One region of the Neobacillus camarae genome, then DNA from elsewhere that is predicted to be linked to it. Evidence: predicted binding sites of a transcription regulator. Region 1 holds the regulator's gene; the other holds the start of a gene.

Region 1 (7,380 bases):
TTCGAGTTGAAGGGTTTCCATCGGCCGGACGATTCGATCAATCCGGTGGTTAAACGCGTCGTAGTGAAGCATGTAGGGACGGACTTCAGGGCGGGCAATTCGTTCGGCCAATTGATTCCATTTGGTTGATACAGTTGGGGAGAAAGTTTGCAGGGTTTTATGGATATCTTCGTACTGGGATGCGGCGAATTTTTTGACGGCTTTCTGTAAGAATGGCTCGTCCCGGTACCAGTCAAGGCTGGCACGCTTTTCGAGGAATTCATCAAAGCTATAAGAATTGGCTCCTCTTGTGGCAGCGTCCTGGGAAGCGATGTTCATTGAATGTCACTCCTTCTTATTGGGAAATTTTACAAATATTCAGTTTTATTTTAAGCTGGGAAAAGGGTAGACGTCAATGTGAGGAATGAAGATGGGGTTTAACAGGATGGGGAATTTTCTTTATAGTAAGGTTCTGGGCGGTTCATGAAGACAAAACTTGCTGATTTCCGTGATTCTTGTCCTCATGATGGCTTTATGAGGACAAAACTACGTTCATTACTGCCTTTTCTGTCCTCATGACGGCTCCATGAGGACAACATCCTGTTTATTTCTTTATTTCCTGTCCTCATGACATAATTAGGACTGATCAGCTCGCCATTAAAAAAGGAGCTGCATAAAAACAGCTCTCTTCCTAAATTCTCTCTATTGTTGCTGGGTTCTGCGATACTGGTATTGTCTCCATTGGTAGTGAATAAAACAGCCGATGCAAAATCCCAGGATAGCGACAAATGCAGCAATCATCACCAGCGCTGAAAACACATAACCGAGTGTAGTCCAGCCCAGCACAAAACTGAGAAATCCTATCCCGAGACAAGACACGGCAATCTTTTGGTTAAACTGCTGCTGCTCCCAGTCCTCCGGAATATAGGATTTGGGATCCTTCTTCAAAAAAAGCTTTGCTATTTGCATAACCGGATTAAATCCGAATAAAAGACCAAGTATTCCTGCAGTAAATGGGATCAACAAAATCCACTCATAACCAGTCACCCAGGTTAAGAGAACACTAATCACAATCACCCACTGATTGGTTTTCACAAGCGGACGTGGGATTGAACGAACTGCTTCTGCCATTTTAATCCCGACCTTTCTTATTTGTTTTATAGGTTTATATATATTTTAATCATTTCCCCCTATTTTGTATAGAAAAACTTATCGCTCAAATTTTAAAAAATACATACAATCCTACTAACTGTTATACTTAAATAAAAGATACAAAGTTAAGGACGGGGTCTCTATGATCAAAATTATCACCGATAGCTCGGCTGATTTGCCGAAACATTTAATCGAAAAATACAATATCACTGTGGTCCCGTTGACCATCATGATCAACAACGAAACCTATTCGGAAGGGGTCGACCTGACACCGGATGAGTTTTTTACAAAAATGTTCAACTCCAATGAGCTGCCAAAAACTTCTCAGCCTTCACCAGCCTTGTTTGCTGAAACCTTTAGCCGATTCAACAGTGATGACCAGCTGCTTTGCCTGACCATCTCATCCGGCCTGAGCGGTACCTATCAATCCGCCTCGCTTGGCAAAGACCTGTCAGATGCGAACGTCACGGTGTTTGATACTCTTGCCGGATCGCTAGGACATGGATTGCAACTTATCCGCGCCGCGGAACTCGCCCGTCAAGGACGGACAATGGACGAAATCCTGAAGGAGCTTACCGATTATCGTGAAAAAATGACCATCCTGGTCCTTTTAGATACGTTGGAAAATATCGTTAAGGGCGGCCGCCTCAGCAAATTCCAAGGCTCGTTAGCCAAGATTCTGAATATCAAAGTGATTTTAGAAAGAGTCGAGGGTGGAAAAGTGGAAATCAAAGAGAAGGTTAGAGGCAAGAAACGGTTTCACAACCGGACGATGGAGCTCATCCAAGAGCAAAGCAGCGATTTCTCCCATACCGTATTCGGGATTACCCATACCGGAAACACAGAAGAAGCCGAAGCGATTAAGCAAGAGCTTATCGAGAGATTCCATCCAAAAGAAGTCATTGTGAACTACATGGGGGCCACGATGGGAACATATGCCGGTAAGGGCGGCATGATTATTTCTTTCTAAAATGCTTTGTTCACTGATTTTTTTTACTCTGTTGATTGAAGTGGAAATCAACAGCCATATTGAGCAATGCCTTCAAAAAAAAAACAGACCTTTTCCGAAAAAAGGCCTGTTTTTCCTATTCTTCCTCTGCCTCTGTCTCATTCGCATTTGGATAATGCTTTAAAAAATAAACCAATGACTGCAGTTCGACCGCTAAATCGATATGATGAACCCGGATTGACGGCGGCACATTCAACCGCGCCGGTGTGAAATTTAATATCCCCTTCACATTGGTTTTCACCAGCCGGTCTGTAATTAGTTGAGCAACCGGAGCAGGAACGGTTAATATGATAACAGGGATATCTTCCTCCACTAAGTATTTTTCCAAATCATCCATGGAGTGAACGGGAACATCCCCTATGGAAGTCCCGATTTTATTCGGATCCACATCAAATGCACATTGAATTTTCGTATTATTGTTTTTCATAAAATTGTAATGCAAAAACGCCGTTCCCAGATTACCGACCCCAACTAGGGCAACCTTGGTCAATTCGTCCTGATCGAGGGTTTTACGAAAGAAAGTCAGGAGATAATTGACATTATACCCGTACCCTTTCTTCCCTAAAGCTCCAAAATAGGAGAAATCCCGGCGGATAGTTGCTGAGTCCACTTTTACGGCTTCACTTAGTTCTGCCGAAGACACCCTCTGTTTTCCGGAGGCATGCAAATTTTGGATAAATCGATAATATAAGGGCAGCCGTTTTGCTGTTGCCTGTGGTATTTTTGCTGTCTCGTTCGCCATACTCCTCACCTCTCTAATTGATTTATCTCTTCTCTAATAAAGTCTCCGTTTTTTCCTCCGGTTTTCTTTACTAAATAGGTTGGACCGATAACCATCCCTTTATCGACGGCCTTGCACATATCATATACGGTTAAAGCACAGGCCGACGCAGCTGTTAGCGCTTCCATCTCGACGCCAGTGCTTCCTTTGGTCTTTACTTCGGTTTGTATCGATAATTTATACTGATCCGCATCCTGTTGCTCCCATGAGAAGTTAACATTCACTCCGGTCAGAGGAATCGGGTGACACATCGGGATAATGTCCCATGTTTTTTTGGCGGCCATGATAGCTGCTACCTGGGCAACTGCCAAGACATCGCCTTTCTTCATTTCATTATTGGTCACTTTTTGGTAAATCTCTTTGCTGACAGTAATGCTGGAGTTGGCAAGCGCGGTACGAGCTGTTTCCGGCTTATCACTAACGTCCACCATCTTTGCCCTGCCTTCTTCATTAAAATGAGTAAATTCAGCCATTTAAAAAGCCTCCCAAAGGAATAATACTATATTTTCACGATTCTGTCTGTGAAACTTTGCACGAAATCGCTTATTTTTTTTTCCAAAAGAAACACATTCCCGAAAACCCGCCGTTTATTGCCGACCTTTTCGGAATAAGGTACACTATTTATAGGTAATTGAGGTGAAAAAATATGATTTTATTACAAGTGAACCAACTGGAAAAATATTATGGCGCTGAACTTATTTTATCGAATATAAAGCTCGAATTACAAACCCGTGACCGTGTTGCCCTTGTTGGACGCAACGGTGCCGGGAAATCGACATTGCTGAAAATCATTGCCGGCCATCTATCGCATGACGGCGGGGAAATCATCAAACCGAAAGATGTTTCCATCGGCTATTTAGCACAAAATACGGGTTTGGAATCGAACCTGTCGATTTGGGAGGAAATGCTGACTGTATTCGAGGACCTGCTTACCATGGAAAAGTCGTTAAGAAGACTGGAAGAACAAATGGCCGATCCTGATATTTTCAACAATCAGGGAAAATACGAACGGATCCTTAAAGAGTACGATCTGCTCCAAGTGAGTTTCAAGGAGCAGGGCGGCTATCAATTTGAGGCCGATATCCGTTCCGTGCTTCACGGACTAAATTTTCATGACCAGTCGCTCATCATCTCCAGCCTGAGCGGCGGCCAAAAGACCCGGTTGGCCTTGGGCAAACTGCTTTTAACTAAACCTGATATTTTAATATTGGACGAGCCTACCAACCATCTGGATATCGAAACGCTCTCCTGGCTTGAGCAATATTTACAGGGATATGACGGAGCCATTTTAATCGTTTCCCATGACCGGTACTTTTTAGATAAGGTCGTGACCCAAGTTTATGAACTGTCGCGCCGGCAAATGCAAAAGTTTACCGGCAACTATAGCGCCTATCTGGATCAGAAGGCTGCCAATTACGAACGGGACATGAAGTTGTACGAAAAGCAGCAACAAGAAATTGCCGCCCTTCAGGACTTTATCCAAAGAAACCTGGCACGGGCTTCGACCACCAAACGGGCCCAAAGCCGACGCAAGAAACTGGAGAAAATAGATGTCATGGATCGTCCGGCAGGCGATGAAAAGTCGGCCAACTTCTCCTTTGATATTGAAAAACAGAGCGGAAATGACGTGTTAACGGTGGACTCCCTTGCGGTCGGTTATCATGGGGAAAAAGTGTCAGAGGGAATTTCCTTCCGTGTATTTCGCGGGGACAGCATTGCCCTTGTCGGACCAAACGGGATTGGCAAATCGACCCTGTTGAAAACCATCATTAAAAGGCTGCAGCCCCTCGCAGGGACTGTCCAATATGGGACCAATCTTTCCATTGGTTATTATGATCAGGAGCAGGCGAACTTAACTTCCAATAAACGTGTTTTAAACGAGTTGTGGGATGAATATCCGCTCAAGCCGGAAAAAGAAATCCGTACCGTTTTGGGTAACTTCCTGTTTTCCGGTGATGATGTTTTAAAAACCGTCACCTCATTAAGCGGCGGTGAAAAAGCCCGGCTGGCCCTCGCCAAGCTGATGATGGAAAAAGCCAATCTGTTAATCTTGGACGAGCCTACCAACCATTTGGACCTCGACAGTAAGGAAATTCTCGAGAACGCCTTGGTTGAGTATCCAGGAACCATTTTATTTGTTTCCCATGACCGGTATTTTATCAATCGGATTGCCACTAAGGTATTAGAGCTTAGTCCAACGGGCGGTACCGAATATCTTGGCGATTATGATTACTATTTGGATAAAAAGCTGGAACAGGAAGAGCTCGCTGCATTGGAGGCCCAAGCTTCCTTGCAAAAGGCCGTTGCCAATGACCAGGCTGATAAAACGAGTTATCAACAGGATAAAGAAACCAAGAAGCTAGAACGCCAACGAAAGCGAAGACTAGAGGAAATCGAACAAAAGATTGAGCAATTAGAAGAAGAAATTCAAGACTATGAACAGCAATTATGCGACCCTGAAGTGTTTCAGGACCATGAAAGAGTATTAGAAATTAATAGCAAGAATGAACATGCCAAAGCCAACCTGGATCAATACATGGAAGAATGGGCTGAATTGGCGGAATAAGTGGATCAACCGGGCTATTTGTCCGGTTTTTTTATATTTTCAAATAAAATTATAGAGATATAGAAGGTTTGCTTTTTCCACAAGCTTATTCACACAAAGGATGGCTTTACTACAGTAATCCACCGACTTTTCCACATTATCCACAGATTATATCAAAAATATCCACATTATCAACATAATTCAGCACTTATCCACAACCGTAACCATTTATATTCCTGAATTTTATCCACAATGATCTTTTAAACAAACGTTTGTTTAAAAAAGGGGGATAATTTAATCAAACGTTTAATTAAACATAAACAAACGTTTGATTTATTCCAAAAACCCTGAAGGATTCTAAGGTTTTCCAAAGTTAATCAAATGTTTAATTAATATTAATCAAACGTTTGGTTAACTAGAGTTAAAATTAAACAAACGGTTAATTAAAATGCATTGTTTTAGCCAGAATATTTTTTTACAATAATGCTCCTTTAAATTTGATTTCCGCCTCAGTCGCTCAGCGAACCTGCAGGCTCACCTCGGCGCTAAAGGTGTTAACTGGGGCTCTTCAGGCCCTGTACGCCCGCAGAAGTCAGGGGCTACAATAAAAAAACCCTTCCGATTGGAAGGGACTTAATTAAATTTTTCAATATCCAGCCCTGGGTTTGCATTCAAGTTCAGTTCAGCTCGAATTCCTTTTTCATACATGACACTGCCCGCTGCAGCAATCATAGCCGCATTGTCGGTGCATAACGATAAAGGGGGAATCACCAATTCCACGTCAGAACCTTTGGTAAAGGTTTGTTCCAGTGCTTCCCTTAATCCCTTGTTGGCTGCCACGCCGCCGGCCACCAATAATTGTTTGACTCCATATTGATCAACAGCCCGCTTTGCTTTGGTAACCAAAACCTCCACGACGCTCGCTTGGAAGCTGGCCGCCAATTCCCCAGGAGCAATCGTTTCCCCTCGTTGTTCGGCATTGTGGACTGTATTAATCACAGCCGACTTCAAACCGCTGAAGCTGAAATCATACGAGCCCTCTTCCAGCCAAGCGCGCGGCAAATCAATTGTCGGACTGCCTTCATGAGCCAATCGGTCAATGTGCGGGCCGCCAGGATACGGCATACTTAACGTTCTCGCCACCTTGTCATAGGCTTCGCCTGCCGCATCATCACGCGTCTCGCCAATCACCTCAAAATGGACATGCTCTTTCATGTAAACCAGCTCCGTATGCCCTCCGGAAACCACTAATGCCATCAACGGAAATTGAAATTCTGTCACCAGCCGGTTCGCATAAATATGCCCTGCAATATGATGCACAGGAACAAGCGGCTTTTGATTGGCAAAGGCAAGAGCTTTGGCGGCATTTACCCCGATTAACAGGGCTCCCACCAGGCCAGGGCCTTCCGTTACAGCTATGGCATCAATATCTGCCATTGTTAGATTGGCCTGATGCAGCGCTTCATCCATGACAATGGTGATTTGCTCAACATGATGGCGGGAAGCAATCTCCGGAACGACTCCACCGAACCGCTTGTGGCTTTCGATTTGCGAAGCTACCACATTGGCAGCAATTTCCCGTCCATTTTTGATAATTGCGACAGCCGTTTCGTCACAGCTTGTTTCAATTCCTAATATTAATTGATCCTTCATTATAAATTCACCCACATTACCAAGGCGTCTTCCTGAGTATCCGAATAATAATTTTTTCGAATTCCGCCATTTTGAAATCCCATTTTCCGATAAAGGGACTGTGCCACATAATTCGTGACCCGTACCTCGAGGGTCATGCTTCTGGCCCCCATTTCCCTCGCCGTTGCCATCAATTGGCGCATCAACGCATCCCCAAGCTTTCTGCCCCGGTATTCTGGCAGAATGGCAACATTCGTAATATGCGCCTCATCGAGGACAATC
Region 2 (7,380 bases), on a different contig from region 1:
CACCATAATTGAACATGTCATTGCCAATTACCATCGAGTATCGGAAGAAGAATTGACGATGCTTAGCCCATACGTCACAAAAGTATCCCGTGTGCATGGCTCCAATCATCCGGAATTGCTAAAAGTTTATGAGCTCTACTATGAATTCAAGAAGGAACTATTGGAACATATGGCTAAAGAAGAAGCAGTTGTTTTCCCATTAATCCGTAAGCTTGCTGACAATACCATTGAAGACCGTGATCAAGCCATTAATCTAATTATCGAACTTGAGAAGGAACATGATCATGCTGGCGAAATTTTACGGCAGATTCGTGCGGTTACATCTGACTTTGCACTTCCACACGATGCCTGCAATACTTACCGCTTAGTATACAATCGTCTGGAAGAACTTGAAGCATTGACTTTCATGCATGTCCATCTTGAAAACAATATCCTGTTTCCAAGATATATTGCCTAAGTGATACAATAAACTTGTTAAAAAAACTCTCTTCATGGTGAAGAGAGTTTTTTTACTATTAAAAGTACAACTGTAAATTTTCAACCGCCGATATAGGACATTTCAATTTTTTTGCGGTTTTTAGCCATTTCTTCTGTTCTTTCATCGGAATATCGATCGTTACGTCCATTCCATATGTTTATGATTCTGTGTGAAATTTCCTCATCAGATGCACCGTTTCTCATAAAGTTCCGAATATCATGCCCATTGCCATTAAACAAACAAGTAAATAGTTGGCCATTAGCAGAAAGGCGGGAACGGGTGCAGCTTGAGCAAAATGATTCTGAAACGGATGTAATAAACCCGACCTTTACTCCGGTATCTTTATAACGGTAATGTTTGGCTACTTCACCAAAGTACGCCGGGTCCACTGGCTCCATTTCAAACTGGTCCTTTAAAATTTCATATATTTGTTTTTTGGTTATCACATCATCCATTTTCCAGCCATTTGTAGAACCAACATCCATATATTCAATGTACCGCAGCTCCAAACCATTTTCTTTACAAAAAGCAGCCATTGGAACAATCTCAGAATCATTGAGGCCCTTTTTTACAACCATGTTTACCTTGACTCCTAATCCAGCTTGTTTGGCTGCTTCAATTCCTTCTAGAACAGGTCCTGTTCCTACACCACGACCGTTGATATTCCCAAACAATTCATCATTCAAGCTGTCAAGGCTTACATTAACCCGTTTTAGTCCGGCCTGTTTCAGCCTTTCTGCCAGTTTAGGGAGCAGGACACCATTAGTGGTTAATCCTAGGTCACTTAGCCCTTCAATTGCAGACAGTTTTTCAACGAGAACTGGCAAATCCCTGCGGAGAAGCGGCTCACCGCCCGTTAACCTGATTTTCTTTACTCCGAGACTTACAAATATTTTGGCAAGCCGTTCAATCTCCTCGTATGTTAAGAGGGCACTTCTGGGAAGAAACTTGAAATCTGGCCCAAATTGGTCAGCCGGCATGCAATATTGGCAGCGGAAATTGCAACGATCTATAACTGAAATTCTTAAATCGCGTAATGGTCGGTTTAATTGATCTGTAACGATCAAATTTTCCATTTCATCAACTCCATATTAAAGGAAGTTAGTTTTATATCCATTGTATCAGATAACCCAGAGAAAAAACTGTTATATTATTCACTATTACAATACTTTTTATCTTTTTCTTAAACAAGTTTTCACTATATTGTCATTGTTTACTTCGTTTTCGTGACTAAATTTACTTTAAAATATGGTTATAGAGAGTGAGACTGAACTTTTTTAATGCATGAATTTTTTGAAGAGGTGATATTAATGATCACACAGGTGAAACCTACACATTCCATTGAAATAAAAGAATTGTTAAAATTTGCAGACCACACATTCAAAAGTGAACGAGGGCGTTACTTATTTCAAGAAGGGGCTTCCGCCGATGAGTTATATGTCATCATTTCCGGTAAAATCCAAATCAGCAAAGTGACCTCCGATGGACGTGAGCTGTATTTAAGAATTTGCGGGGAAAACGATATTTGCGGCGAATTAACGCTTTTCACTGAACATCCTAAATACTTGTTCAGCGCAATGGTAATAGAAGATGGAGAAATAGCTGCCATTAAAAAGGATGTTATTGAAAGAAAGATTTTCGAAAATAGTGCACTTGGTTATGAATTTATGAAGTGGATGAGCGATCATTTCCGAAAAACCCAAACCAAGTTCCGCGATTTAGTCCTCCATGGAAAACGCGGTGCGCTTATTTCAACGCTTATACGGATGTCCAACAGTTATGGGGTCAACAAAGGGAATGAAATTCTTATTGATTTGCCGTTGACTAACCAGGAACTCGCCAATTTTTGCGGCACTTCCCGAGAAAGTACCAATCGGATTCTAAGCGAATTAAAGAAAAACAACATTATTGCCATTAAACGAGGAAAAATATCGATATTGGATTTACAATATTTAAAAGATGAGATTGGCTGTGAGAATTGTCCCGCCATCTATTGCAATATTGAATAAAGCTGGCATTGCGCCAGCTCTTTTTTTGTGCCGAAATCCTCCCGGATACCTTGGGGGGACGCAATCAAACCGATTGCTCCCGTGCCGGCTTTAGTTAAAGGTTTGCTTGTTTTTCCCGCAGTGCTTTAGGAATATAAACGCAAAATGGTTCACTTTCTAGATAATCCCCCGTCATCGCGTAAGCGCGTGACCTTGAACCTCCGCAAACATAACGAAATTCACAAACCCCGCATTTGCCTTTAAAGGAGTCTGGGGCTCGTAACGATTTAAAAATCGGTGACTCTCGATATATCTCAGCAAGAGGTGTTTCTCGGACATTACCGGCCTTAACCGGAAGCAGTCCACTTGGATAAACATCGCCAATATGGGAAATAAACACAAATCCATTTCCATCATTTACACCTTTTGGTGCTCTTCCCAAACCATCGATTGAACCTGTTAAACCTTTTTCCGTCAATGCATTCAAGTAATCAATTTCATCATGTTTGGATTTTGCTTCCCGCATTTTTTGCTGAATCACTACACGACGATAATGCATGGCTTCGGTTGTTTTAATATCAAATGGCACCCGTTTACTAAGCTCGTAAAGCCATCGTAACACCTTCTCGTGTTCAACGGGAGATATCATATCGGATACTTGTCCCCTGCCTGTCGGTACGAGAAAAAAGACGCTCCATAACACACATTTCAGTTCTTCCACTAAATTTGCCATCTCTTCTAAGTATTCATAGTTATATCTCGAGATGACTGTATTGATTTGTACTGGAATTTCCAGTTCATGCAGGTAGCGGATTCGTTCCATTGTCAAATCAAAGGACCCTGCGGTACCGCGGAAATGGTCATGGATCTCGGCATTAGGTCCGTCAAGACTAAACGCCCAGCGGGATAGGCCTACTTCTTTCGCCTTTTGAATGGCCTCTTTCGTTACATTGGGTGTAGCACTTGGGGTCATAGAAACCCGCACCCCTTTATCCACCGCATATTTGGCTATTTCGAATACATCCGGCCTCATAAGCGGGTCGCCGCCGGTAAAGACCAGCAGTGGATTATTCATTTCATATATTTGATCAATTAAGTTCTTACCTTCTTCAAACGTAAGCTCCCGAGGATCTCTTGTGTATTGGGCATCGGCACGGCAATGCAGGCATTTTAACTGACAAGCGCGCGTTAGTTCCCAAATGACAATAAACGGATCCTTATTAAATTCACGGTTAAAATTCATTGTTATGCCCTCCTAAGTACAGCTAGCAACCTGAACTAGATTTGATACTCATCATTATAAAGATGAATATAGGAGAAAGAAGTGAACTATCTCACAGTTCGCAACACAAAAAAAGCGTCAGGATGTCACCCGACGCTTTCGTGTAGATTTTTAAAATAGATTCTTAGGATATGGTAATAATTTCGTATTGGGCGGCAAGGTCAATAAAATCAGCCATGCCACTGATTTTTCCAGCTGTCAATTTATCGGTAACACCATAATGGTCCGCACATGTTTTACAGGCTAATATATCAACACCCTTTTCTTCCAGTTCCTTTAAATGTACCGATACTAATGATTCTTCGGTCATCGTCAAAACCCCACTGTTCATGCAAAAAACAGCTTTCGGGAGCTCTTGTTTTTGCTTAAGGATGGTAAAAAAGGTTTCAAGAATATTCTCACCTAGTTCTTGGTCCCCTCTTCCCAGTTGATTGGAGCTAACTAAAATTACCTTGTTATTCATCGGCTATTGTCTCCTTAACGAATTCCTAAAGCAATTTTTGCGTAGCGTGACATCATATCTTTGTTCCAAGGTGGATTCCAAACAATATTTACATCTGTTTCTTTAATTTCAGGAATATCAGCTATAGCTCGTTTCACTTGATCCACAATCGTACCGGCCAGCGGGCAGCCCATTGCCGTTAAGGTCATCGTAACCGTTAATTTTCCTTCATCGTCCATTTCCAAATCATAAACCAATCCCAAGTTTACTATATCAATCCCGATTTCAGGGTCAATAACCAGTTCCAAAGCACCCATAATATTTTCTCTTAATTCTTCATTCATATTGATTTCACTCCTGTTTATTTTTAAAATGGCTCTGTTAAACAATAATTTTGATTTTTTTCACTCTGTTGAATGGAGCTGATAAGCTCGACTCCTGCGGGAGTACGGGGCTGGGGAGACCCGCAGGCGCTTCCAGCACCGAGGAGGCTCCCCCGGCACGCCCGCGGGTTCGCTGAGCGCCTTTCGCTGCAATCAACAGCCAAATTTAACAATTCTTTAAATTTTACATGTCCCTCTATATAGTATAGAGTGAATTCAAACATTTTAGTGTGAATTTTTTTACACCCATGATACAAACTTGTTAACATAGTGAATATAGTTATAAATAATTCCATTCCGCATATGAATTTTTTATGTTTTTAGTTTAACATGAAGATAAAATTTTTCCTAAAAGAACGCTTAATTATGAAAATACACATTAAAGAGGGATTGAAATGGCCGAAAAACACTTAATTGCATTGGATTTGGATGGAACCTTATTAAAAGATAATAAGACAATATCGGAAAAAAATAAACAAGTTCTCAAAAAAGCAAAAGAAGCGGGACATGTTGTGATGATCGCTACAGGGCGGCCTTACCGGTCAAGCGAAATGTACTATCGGGAACTGGAACTCGATACTCCTATTGTTAATTTTAATGGGGCATTCACGCATCATCCGTTAGACGAAAACTGGGGATTTTATCATGAACCACTTGATATTAAAGTGGCAAAGGACATCGTGGAGGCGTGCCGCAGCTTTCAATTTCATAATATTATTGCCGAAGTAATGGATGAAGTGTATTTTCACTATCATGATGAAAAATTATTGGAAATTTTCAGTTACGGTAATCCCAAAATTACTACCGGTGATTTAACAAACTTTCTGCAAGATTCTCCAACTAGCATGCTGATACATACAGAGGAGGATCAATTGAAGAAAATCCGCAATCATTTAGCAGATGCTCACGCCGAAGTGATTGAACAACGGAGCTGGGCAGCACCATGGCATGTCATTGAAATTATTAAAACCGGATTAAACAAAGCGATTGGTCTTAAAAAAGCAGCCGATTATTATGGAATCCCCCGTGACAGAGTGATTGCCTTTGGCGATGAGGATAATGATTTGGAAATGATAGAGTATGCTGGTCGCGGGGTTGCCATGGGCAATGCGATCGACCAGCTGAAAAATATTGCCAGTGATGTCACATTGTCCAATGAAGAAGACGGAGTCGGAGCCTATTTGGCAAATTTGCTTAATATTAAGTAGCGACATTCCTTGATGAACCCTTTATAGTTTGCACATACTACATTTGAGGCAGCCATGCTGTTTCAACCTGAGCTTTGAAGCATATTGGAGGGATTCGAATGGGTAACAAATCCAGACGCTTTATCCAGCAAGGGAAGGATTCGGTCAACAAACATGCAGAACGAATACCTTATCACATGACCTACGCTGAAGCGGAAGCCCAGAAAATGGCTAACGTGCACAGGTCCCCGCTTGGAGGAATGTAACAATGGGTAACCAATTGTTCCAGGAAGCACGCAGATTTGTTGAGATGGCCATTACAGCCAGCCCAGAAGACCGCGATACCGCAGTGGCAAAGGCGAAAAATGCATTAAGCTCCGCTTATGCTAATTCGACCATCGCGGAGCAAAGCCAGCTCCAAAAAATGCAACAAGAGCTTGATCAATTAAGGTAGCAAAAAGCGGAAGCCTTGGTGCTTCCGCTTTTTGCGTTTAAAACCTTTCTAAAACAACCGGATATTCATATATGATTTGCCCGTTTTGCTTCCGTTGATAGAAGTGAAACATTAGTGTTCCGTTATCCGGCAGCCTTCCTGAAGGGATCCGCACAGAAATACTGAACTGTTGCCACTCCGTTTTTTTTCCACCTGCCAGAACCTTCTGCTCCTCAATATATTGATTATGGCCATCTTCAACAGTGTAAAAGAATCCTTCATTTGCTTCACCCTTGACAGTATAAGTTCCGTTCCCTCCTGATACCATCACATTTCGGATACCTGGAAAATGCACTACTTCATTTGCGTCGGTATTTAACATTAGAGGAAAGAAAATCAAGAGTATACAAATTAGAATACGCATAAATTCCCTCCTGAATCTTACGTTTGAATTTTTCCAAGAAGAGTGACCTAATCCTTACGAAAAAATCCGTAGACATTGGTTGTTTCTATAATATTGGTAAAGGCATTAGGGTCAACTTCCTTTATGACCCTCTCTAAATCAAACAACTCATATCTCGTAATGACTATCATCAGCAAATCTCTTGTTTCGTTGGAAAATGCCCCTTTGGCAGGAATCATGGTAATTCCTCTAACGAGTTTTGCTTGAATGGCTTTTTTCAATTCATCTGCTTTTTTGGTAATTATAAAAGCCGTGAGTTTCGCGTACCGTGTGTGGATAGCATCAATGACCCTTGTTGAAGTGTACAAGAAAACTAATGTATATAACGCTTTTTCCCAACCATACAGAAACCCTGCCGTAATGATGATGAAAAAGTTTAAAATAAACATGTAAGGACCGATTGGTTTATCTTTGATTCTTGACAGCACCATTGCAATGATATCCAGACCACCTGTCGATGCCCCCCATTTTAAAGTTATTCCAATACCTGCAGCCACGATGACTCCCCCAAAAACCGAATTTAGCAGGATATCGTTCGCAATCGGCTTCACCGGAATAAGTTCTAGGAACAAGGACGATAGGGCCACACTTAGGAAACTGTATATCGTAAAAGATTTTCCGACCTTTTTCCACCCCAAAGCTGCAACCGGAATATTTAAAATAAGCAGTAACAGTCCCATTGACACATGAAACGATGTATAATCACTTATCACTCTTGAAAGCA

Evidence for each region. The regulator Rex, encoded in region 1, represses fermentation and respiration genes when NADH is low (regulators of the CRP and FNR family bind a similar motif). The targets are predictions, from matches to a motif close to TTGTGAAATATTTCACAA.
Region 2: the regulator Rex is predicted to act here: its motif matches at 3,789-3,806, upstream of ACY8D0_RS02765 (TIGR04053 family radical SAM/SPASM domain-containing protein).

Annotation. Positions count from the first base shown of each region.
Region 1 is NZ_JBUCKX010000004.1:168,108-175,487, reverse strand. Features, by position in the region: gene ACY8D0_RS22275 (acyl-CoA dehydrogenase family protein) at 1-318, opposite strand, end outside; gene ACY8D0_RS22270 (DUF4395 domain-containing protein) at 682-1,110, opposite strand; gene ACY8D0_RS22265 (DegV family protein) at 1,274-2,101, shown strand; gene ACY8D0_RS22260 (redox-sensing transcriptional repressor Rex) at 2,217-2,882, opposite strand; gene moaC (cyclic pyranopterin monophosphate synthase MoaC) at 2,888-3,394, opposite strand; gene ACY8D0_RS22250 (ABC-F family ATP-binding cassette domain-containing protein) at 3,568-5,487, shown strand; gene tsaD (tRNA (adenosine(37)-N6)-threonylcarbamoyltransferase complex transferase subunit TsaD) at 6,100-7,119, opposite strand; gene rimI (ribosomal protein S18-alanine N-acetyltransferase) at 7,119-7,380, opposite strand, start outside.
Region 2 is NZ_JBUCKX010000001.1:569,504-576,883, reverse strand. Features, by position in the region: gene ric (iron-sulfur cluster repair di-iron protein) at 1-457, shown strand, start outside; gene moaA (GTP 3',8-cyclase MoaA) at 538-1,554, opposite strand; gene ACY8D0_RS02770 (Crp/Fnr family transcriptional regulator) at 1,789-2,487, shown strand; gene ACY8D0_RS02765 (TIGR04053 family radical SAM/SPASM domain-containing protein) at 2,582-3,709, opposite strand; gene ACY8D0_RS02760 (DsrE family protein) at 3,873-4,211, opposite strand; gene ACY8D0_RS02755 (metal-sulfur cluster assembly factor) at 4,226-4,534, opposite strand; gene ACY8D0_RS02750 (Cof-type HAD-IIB family hydrolase) at 4,969-5,781, shown strand; gene ACY8D0_RS02745 (hypothetical protein) at 5,880-6,026, shown strand; gene ACY8D0_RS02740 (DUF3813 domain-containing protein) at 6,029-6,214, shown strand; gene ACY8D0_RS02735 (Gmad2 immunoglobulin-like domain-containing protein) at 6,252-6,617, opposite strand; gene ACY8D0_RS02730 (YitT family protein) at 6,665-7,380, opposite strand, start outside.